2 regions of the Sporosarcina sp. Y1004 genome follow, and region 1 is predicted to be linked to the other one. Evidence: riboswitches for the same ligand, from Rfam matches in the RefSeq annotation. Region 1 holds a riboswitch; the other holds the start of a gene.
What was found. Region 1 has a riboswitch for cobalamin ahead of AC25Y6_RS08260 (ribonucleoside-diphosphate reductase subunit alpha). Riboswitches for the same ligand answer to the same signal wherever they lie in the genome.

Region 1 (4,182 bases):
ATATCTTTATAAAGTGTTAACGCAAGAGCAGGAAATTAGCGGTCCTCCCAGGTATCTGACGACAGATTGGAAAGCCGCCAGGGAATCAGTGGAAAAACTGGAAGGCTTAAAACCTGCTGTTGCAGTAACGGGACATGGGTTACCGATGGCTGGCGACTTGTTGGCGGACAATTTACGGAAGCTTGTAGAAGAGTTTGACCGTATCGCGATACCTGACTATGGAAAATATGTTGATAAAAATCTTTAGTGACTCAACCTAGCTTACCTTAGAAATAGCCTATAAGTATTGGAATAATTCAATTCAGATTGGAGGTACGTAACTGGTGAAAACGATTACAGCACTGATAATTAAATTTATAATGATTACAGTTGTGTTATGGATTGTTTTGGGGCTTTATGGTGTTTCATTTGGAGATATTATGCTCACAAGTGTTTTAGTGACAGGTGTTTCATTTCTCGGAGACATGTTTATATTGCCCCGTATTAAAAATATAGGTGCCACAATAGCCGATTTTATTTTGGCGCTCGTTATGATCTGGTTGGTGGGTATCTATTTTTACGAACAGCCCATCCAATTAGGCATGGCGGCTTTACTATCCGCGATTATTATTGCTGCGGGGGAATTTGTATTTCATAAATATTTACAAAATCAGGTTCTCACTGATGACAAAGTGGCTCCTGAAAAAAATGATATTTCTTACCAAAAAGGTAATATGCAGACTGAATTTGGATCGGAAGTTGATATCAAGAAGCCGGAAGAGGATAAGCCGACAGACAAGAATCATAAGCAAAGACCGAAAAAACGGAGAAAGAAAAATCCTTATTAAAGTGGCTCCTCATGATGAAAACACCAGATTTCCAAAAGGGTCTGGTGTTTTTTTGATTTTATCGAATTGCCTTTGGTGATCTCATCTCACAAAACCATCCCCGTCCTCAAAGAAAAGAAGGAGTGCTTTCGAACTGACGGGAAATGTGACATAGTAATTCATACCAATCAAACTTAGGGAAACACTGTAACCGGATTGACTCCGATTGTTTCACTGAATAGTAACAAACCTGAGATAAATACGACTGCACCTGTATCAACAAGCACTTTGCCCTGCAAAAGGCACTCCCCATAAGAACCATTGGATGTAGGAAATGGATTGGCTCGACGTGCTTTCAAGCAAGCCGATACCGATCAGATGCGATCCCGCAGCAATTAAATTGGCGGATGTGCTCATTAATATAATGACAGGCGCAAATCATCAAACTGCTTATTGCCTATTGAATTTCAAAACACAACATGTTAGGGTGTAATAAGAGTTCGAGACACTACATATAGTATTTAACGATGGAATGGTACCGATATCGGTTTAAAAGGGAATCCGGAAAATCCGGAGCTGTCCCCGCAACTGTAAGCGCAGACGACCGCCGAAAGAGCCACTGTGGAGAAATTTCATGGGAAGGCTGGGCAGGAAGAGTGAAGCGTGAGCCAGGAGACCTGCCTTCCATCGTCAAGCGACACTTTCTTCGGGGGTTGAGAGGTGGAAGCGAACGGGATACCGTCCGTCTACCGTCTACCTTCTATACTCGGAGATTAGTAGCGTGTGGTCCCATTCTGTTTCCTATAAAAAACCCATGAGCGATGGCTCTACCGAAAAGGTGGAGCTATCGTTTTTTTGTGTCTATACAATCATGAAAGGAGACAATAATGATGACAACTAAAGTGATGAGAACCGATATGGACAGGCTACTTGATGAGTTACAAAATGAGTTTGGAAGAGAGGAATTATGGCCATTGCTTATCGCAAGTGAGCGATGGTACCTGAAATACCCTGAGGGGGCTGCATCAGAATGGGCCAAGGCAATGACGTTAGAATCACTTAGCAATATGGACGAGGCATCGTCGTATTGGACGTTCGTAGCTGCACGAATTCATCTGCGTGATGTCTACAACCGTCAGGAACTGCAACGGGGGGCAAAGGTCTACACAGACTTTGCAGGACATGTTGCCCGGCTTGTCGATAAAGGGTTATATACTTCTACGTTAACGCAGAAATATTCAAAAGAAGATCTCATCATTCTGGGTAATCTCATTGAACCGGAACGGGATAAATTATTTACATATATCGGATTAAAAACGCTTATGGACCGATATGCGGCTGTTGATTTTAATAAACAATCAGTTGAACTTCCCCAGGAGCGTTGGCTTATTATTGCGATGACACTGATGCAGGATGAGATGGAGAACCGGCTCGAAAAAGTTGCTGAATCGTATTGGGCTATGAGCAATTTGTATATGACAGTTGCCACACCGACATTGTCGAATGCCGGTAAACCACATGGTCAATTATCGAGTTGTTTCATCGATTCAGTCGATGATTCTTTGCAAGGTATCTACGAAAGTAATACGGACATTGCTAACTTGTCTAAATATGGCGGTGGCATCGGTGTATATATGGGGAAGGTTCGGAGTCGTGGTTCTTCTATCCGCGGATTTAAAGGTGCTTCGAGCGGTGTACTTCCATGGATTAAACAGTTGAACAACACAGCCGTTAGCGTAGATCAATTGGGTCAACGGCAAGGTGCTATCGCTGTCTATCTCGATGTTTGGCACAAAGACATCTTCACGTTCCTAGATCTTAAACTAAATAATGGGGATGAACGGTTGCGTGCGCATGATATTTTCACGGGTGTCTGTCTCCCTGATATCTATATGGAACAAGTCGATGCGCGGGGAGAGTGGCATCTGTTCGATCCGCATGAAGTTCGAACAATCATGGGGTATTCCCTTGAGGACTTCTACGACGAAAAAAGAGGTACAGGCTCATTCCGTGAGAAATACGAAGAGTGCGTCAATCATCCTGAACTGAGTCGAGAAATCGTACCGGCCATCGATCTTATGAAACGAATTATGCGCAGTCAATTGGAAACAGGAACGCCGTACATGTTTTACCGCGATGAAGTAAACCGCGCGAATGCGAACAAGCATGAAGGCATGATTTATTCATCGAATCTTTGTACAGAGATTACTCAAAATATGAGCCCAACTCAATTTGAGTCTGTCACGCTCGAAGACGATATCGTTGTTACGCGTTCCAAACCGGGCGATTTCGTCGTATGTAACTTATCGTCCATCAACCTTGGACGAGCGGTTCCGGCGAGCGTTTTGGAAAGACTCATTACAATCCAAGTGCGCATGCTTGATAACGTCATCGATCTTAACAAAATACCAGTTGTCCAAGCGCAGCGAACGAACGCGCGTTACCGTGGAATCGGTCTCGGTACATTTGGCTGGCATCATTTACTTGCCTTGCAAAACATTCAATGGGAATCAAACGAAGCTGTGGATTACGCAGATAAACTATATGAGAAAATCGCCTTTTTGACGATAAAAGCTTCGATGGAACTGGCTACAGAAAAGGGATCCTACCCGTTATATGAGGGGTCGGACTGGCAGTCAGGAGTCTATTTCGAAAATAAGAAATACGATACGAGGGAATGGCGCGAACTCCGCATTGATGTTGCAACAAATGGTATGCGAAATGGTTACTTGATGGCAATTGCACCAAATAGCTCGACGTCCATCATTGCCGGATCAACTGCTTCAATCGATCCCGTATTCAAACCGTTTTATCATGAGGAAAAGAAAGATTATAAGCTGCCAGTTGTAGCACCTGACCTTAACCACAATACGTACGATGTGTACCGCCGCTCCGCGTATATCGTTGATCAGCGCTGGTCAATCAAACAAAACGCCGCAAGACAGCGTCATATTGACCAAGCAATTTCTTTCAACATCTATGTCCCAAATACAATCCGTGCGTCTGTTCTTCTCGAACTTCATTTACAGGCTTGGAAGTCTGGCATGAAAACAACGTATTATACGCGTTCAACAGCGACGGATATCGAAGAGTGTGAATGGTGTCATTCTTAATCGTTTACGCTACGTGGAGCGGGAATACACAGGAAGTCGCCGAATTAATCCAGGAAACGCTGGCCACTGAAAATCTCGAAGTGACAATGCATCGAATCGGTGGGGGAGTCATTCCGAACCCCAGTGATTTTGATGCGATGCTGCTCGGATCATTCACGTGGGAACAGGGCGCAACGCCTAACGAAGTAAAAGACTTTGTAGCTGACGTGGGGTATAAACCCGATAATGTCTATGTCTTTGGAACGGGTGATACCCAATTCGGC
Region 2 (4,182 bases), on a different contig from region 1:
TTTAGGGACATGGAACGTCACCGATTGCACGATTGGTTCTTTGCCGTAACCGCCGGAAAGATTTTCGACGTTTAACATGTCACATTCCTCCTGCCCTTCGTTGTTTATAAAAGATGAATGCGAAAACCGGCGCACCGATAAAGGCAGTAATTACACCAACCGGAAGTTCCGTCGGCGCAATAATTGTCCGTGCAATCAGATCACAAATGATAAGCAATGTCGCACCATTCATGAATGATAACGGCAGTAGGTGGCGGTGATCCGAGCCCCATAATAATCTTGTCATATGCGGAACAACGAGCCCAACAAATCCAATCGTACCTGACACCGCGACTGCAGAACCGGTAAGGATAGATCCCCCGATTAAAATGCTGAATTTACGTCGTTTCACATTGACGCCTAAGTAATGTGCCCGTTCTTCCCCGAATAGCATCGCATTTAATTCGCGGCGGTTCAGCCACAACATGAAGGACCCGATGACAACAAACGGCAATATCATCGTTATGTAATTCCAGCCCCGCATCGATACACTGCCGAGAAGCCAACCAATAATTTGCCGCAACTCTTCTCCAGTAAGCGCAATCATCAATGACAAGACAGAACCGAGGAATGAACCAAAAATAATTCCAGTTAAAATAATTGTTTCCATCCTCATTGCACGGTCCACGAGACGTGCGAATCCGAGCACAAGGAACATCGTCAGTGCAGCACCGACCATACTGAATATAGGAAGCGTATAAGTGCCTAGAAACGGAATAGAAATACCAAAAAAGAGTGTCATCACAGCACCGACCGAGGCGCCGGATGACACTCCGAGGGTATATGGATCAGCGAGCGGATTTTTCAGCAGACCCTGAAAAGCAGCTCCTGAAATTGCGAGCGACGCACCAACAAGTCCAGCGAGTACGACACGCGGCATGCGAATCTTCCACAATATGTTTGAAGCTGTTGCATCCGCCCCAGCATTCCATAACGTACTAATCGGTATTTGCACAGATCCGATCGAAACACCGAGCCATACCGCCACAACAAGTGCGACGGCAGAAACGATGTAGGCAACGCTTGACTTACTCACTGAAAGCCTCTGGATAGATGGCTTTCGCTATTTCTTCTAGTCCGTCCGCTAGACGTGGACCTGTACGGCTTGTGATATTTTCTTTAACCTGTACCACTGCTTCTTCTTTGATAGCCGTAATAGAATCAAAACCTGGTCGTGCATAAACATCTGCGACGGCCGTTTCGATGTAGTCATATAACACAATAATCACATCTGGATTGCGGTTGACGATTTCTTCCGAATCTATCATGAACCAACCTTCTTGATCGGCCGCGATATTTTCCGCGCCAATCATTTCAAGCATTTGATCCATGAATGTATTTTTACCTGGTGTGTAAATTTCCGGAGCTGGTGATGTTTCAACGAAAACGGTCTTTTTATTCTCAACTTTTGCAGTTTTCGCTACCACTTCTTCGACTTTCGCTTTCATGTCTGTAACGATTTTTTCTGCTTCCACTGTTTTACCAGTCGCTTTACCGATTGTTTCAATCGTCGTATAAGTTTCATCAAAGTTTAATGCGTTTTTCACAACAAAGACAGTGATTCCTGCATCACGGATTTGTTGCAGTCCTTCCTTGCCCATTCCAAGTCCTGATTCATGTGCAAAAACGATTTCAGGTTGCATCGAAACGATTTTTTCGACGTTAAATTCCTGGCCGCCGATTTTCTCTTTTTCAAGTGCTTCTTCGGGATAATCATCGTAGTCGTTGACGCCGACGATTTCATCAGCAAGACCAAGTCCAAATAATATTTCTGTATTGCTTGGCATCATCGAAACAATTGTTGCTGGTGCTTTTTCTAACGTAATTTCATTGCCGACCGCGTCCGTTAGTGTCATTGGGAAATCAGCTTTGACCTCTTCTGCGTTTGGTGTTTCGTCCACTTTCGGCTTATCTTCTGTAGCAGTCCCTCCGCATGCTGCGAGCAGGAATACTGCAAAGACAGCCGTCAATCCCAATTGCCAAATCTTCTTCATGTTGTTTTCCTCCTGTTTTTTGCCAAATAAAAATCCCCCGCAATTGCTACGGAGGAATAAGTTGAGTAAAAATCTGGACGCACGGAGACGCCGATTTCCACCAATCCTATCCTCGTAGGGTACGTGTGATCCATAAAGGCAGGTCTCCTGGCTCGTGTTCAAGGCTTGTCGCGTCTTCCCGGATTGTTTCCAGTGACTCAATGCGACTTGCTCACACTTACAGTGGCGGGACCGCGCCGGCATTGAACCGGCTTCCCTTTTAACCCCGTCTTTTAAACGGGGCACCTTTATGTTTGGTATGTATTTTTTGTTCAAAATTCAGTATACTACATTTTTTTGCCTGTCGGTAGCATAACTTGTCGATATTCGGGCAACTCAGGGGGTTTTTGTCCATTACAAAAACCGCCACACCAAAGAGGCAAACTTCTTTGGTGTGGCGGTCATATTGAAAGTTAAGGAACGTCTGGACGGCGCCCTGCGCTTTTGTTTATTACATTTTTTCCGGTGCAGAAACACCAATCAGTTTCAGTGCGTTAGCAATCGTTGTGCGTGTGACTGTGATTAGCGCTAGACGGGCTTCCGATAATTCACGATTATCCGGATCCAACACTTTTTCTGCATTGTAGAAACTATGGAAAGTCGCGGCTAGTTCCTGGATGAACGTAGCAACACGGTGTGGTGAACGGATTCTTGCCGCGTCACTGATAACTTGCGGGAAGTCCCCAATTTTCTTCAGCAATTCCAATTCTTTTTCAGCTTGCAATAAAGAAACATGCTCAACAGAAGCAGACATTCCATTTTCTTCAGCCTGACGTAAAATCGATGAAATCCGTGCATGCGCATATTGTGCGTAGTACACAGGGTTTTCATTGGACTGGGAAATGGCAAGGTCGAGATCGAAGTCCATTTGGGAGTCGCCCGAACGCATTGCAAAGAAGTACCGGACCGCGTCCAAGCCAACTTCTTCAACCAATTCACGCAACGTAACGGCTTTCCCTGTACGCTTGCTCATTTTGAATTTTTCGCCATCTTTATACAATTGAACCATTTGTACGACGCCGACTTCGAGTGTGTCGTCACCGTAGCCAAGTGCTTCGATTGCCGCTTTCATCCGCGGAATATAACCGTGGTGATCTGCGCCCCAAATATTGATAAGTTTATCAAATCCACGGAACAATTTGTCTTCATGGTACGCGATATCCGGTGTCAAATATGTGTATGTACCATCGTTTTTAATGAGTACACGGTCTTTGTCATCACCGAAAGTTGTTGAACGGAACCATGTTGCGCCATCTTCTTCGAAGACATGGCCATTGGCACGTAATTTATCGAGAGCAACGTCGATTTTGCCATTTTCATATAATGACGTTTCTGAGAACCACACATCAAACGACACACGGAAGTTGGCAAGGTCCGTCTTTAGCTTCTCTAATTCATGAGCAAGGCCGTATTGGCGGAAGAATGCATAACGGTCTTCATCTGGCGTGTTGACGTATTTATCGCCAAATTCAGTTGCTAGCATTTTCCCGATATTAATTATATCCGGACCTTGGTAGCCGTCTTCCGGCATTTCTTTATCCAAACCAAGCGCTTGGAAATAACGTGTTTCTACAGATTTCGCCAAGTTGTGCACTTGATTACCCGCGTCGTTAATGTAGTATTCACGCGCTACATCGTAGCCTGCAAAATCGAGAACGTTGGATAGAGAATCGCCAAGGGAAGCTCCGCGTGCATGACCAAGGTGAAGGTCACCTGTTGGATTGGCAGAAACGAATTCGACTTGGACTTTTTGTTTATTGCCGAAATTTGAACGGCCATAGTTTTCGCCTTGTTCAAGAACGGTCTTGACGATGCCGCCTAAGTAATCCGTTTTTAATTTGATATTAATAAAGCCTGGTCCTGCAATTTCAATCGATTTGATGGCAGTGTCTTCTGTATTTAACTTTTCAAGAATCGCTTCTGCAATTACACGTGGTGGCTTTTTCGCCAATTTTGTCAGTTGCATCGCAATGTTGGTTGCGTAATCGCCATTGTCTTTGTTATTCGGTGTTTCAAGCATAATGTCCGGTATCGCTGTTTCTTCCGCCAGACCTGCGTCAATTACTGCTTGACGCAATGCATTTTTCACTTCTTGTTGAATTTGTTCTAC

Region 2: linked by a shared signal. The riboswitch ahead of AC25Y6_RS15220 (ABC transporter substrate-binding protein) and the one ahead of AC25Y6_RS08260 (ribonucleoside-diphosphate reductase subunit alpha) in region 1 are both predicted to bind cobalamin.

The regions. Positions count from the first base shown of each region.
Region 1 is NZ_JBYHFQ010000008.1:131,719-135,900, forward strand. Features, by position in the region: gene AC25Y6_RS08245 (MBL fold metallo-hydrolase) at 1-247, shown strand, start outside; gene AC25Y6_RS08250 (YndM family protein) at 324-827, shown strand; gene AC25Y6_RS08255 (hypothetical protein) at 1,001-1,165, opposite strand; cobalamin riboswitch at 1,322-1,505, shown strand; gene AC25Y6_RS08260 (ribonucleoside-diphosphate reductase subunit alpha) at 1,697-3,919, shown strand; gene AC25Y6_RS08265 (flavodoxin) at 3,904-4,182, shown strand, end outside.
Region 2 is NZ_JBYHFQ010000025.1:30,193-34,374, forward strand. Features, by position in the region: gene AC25Y6_RS15210 (heme ABC transporter ATP-binding protein) at 1-78, opposite strand, end outside; gene AC25Y6_RS15215 (FecCD family ABC transporter permease) at 80-1,075, opposite strand; gene AC25Y6_RS15220 (ABC transporter substrate-binding protein) at 1,068-2,033, opposite strand; cobalamin riboswitch at 2,154-2,337, opposite strand; gene argS (arginine--tRNA ligase) at 2,524-4,182, opposite strand, start outside.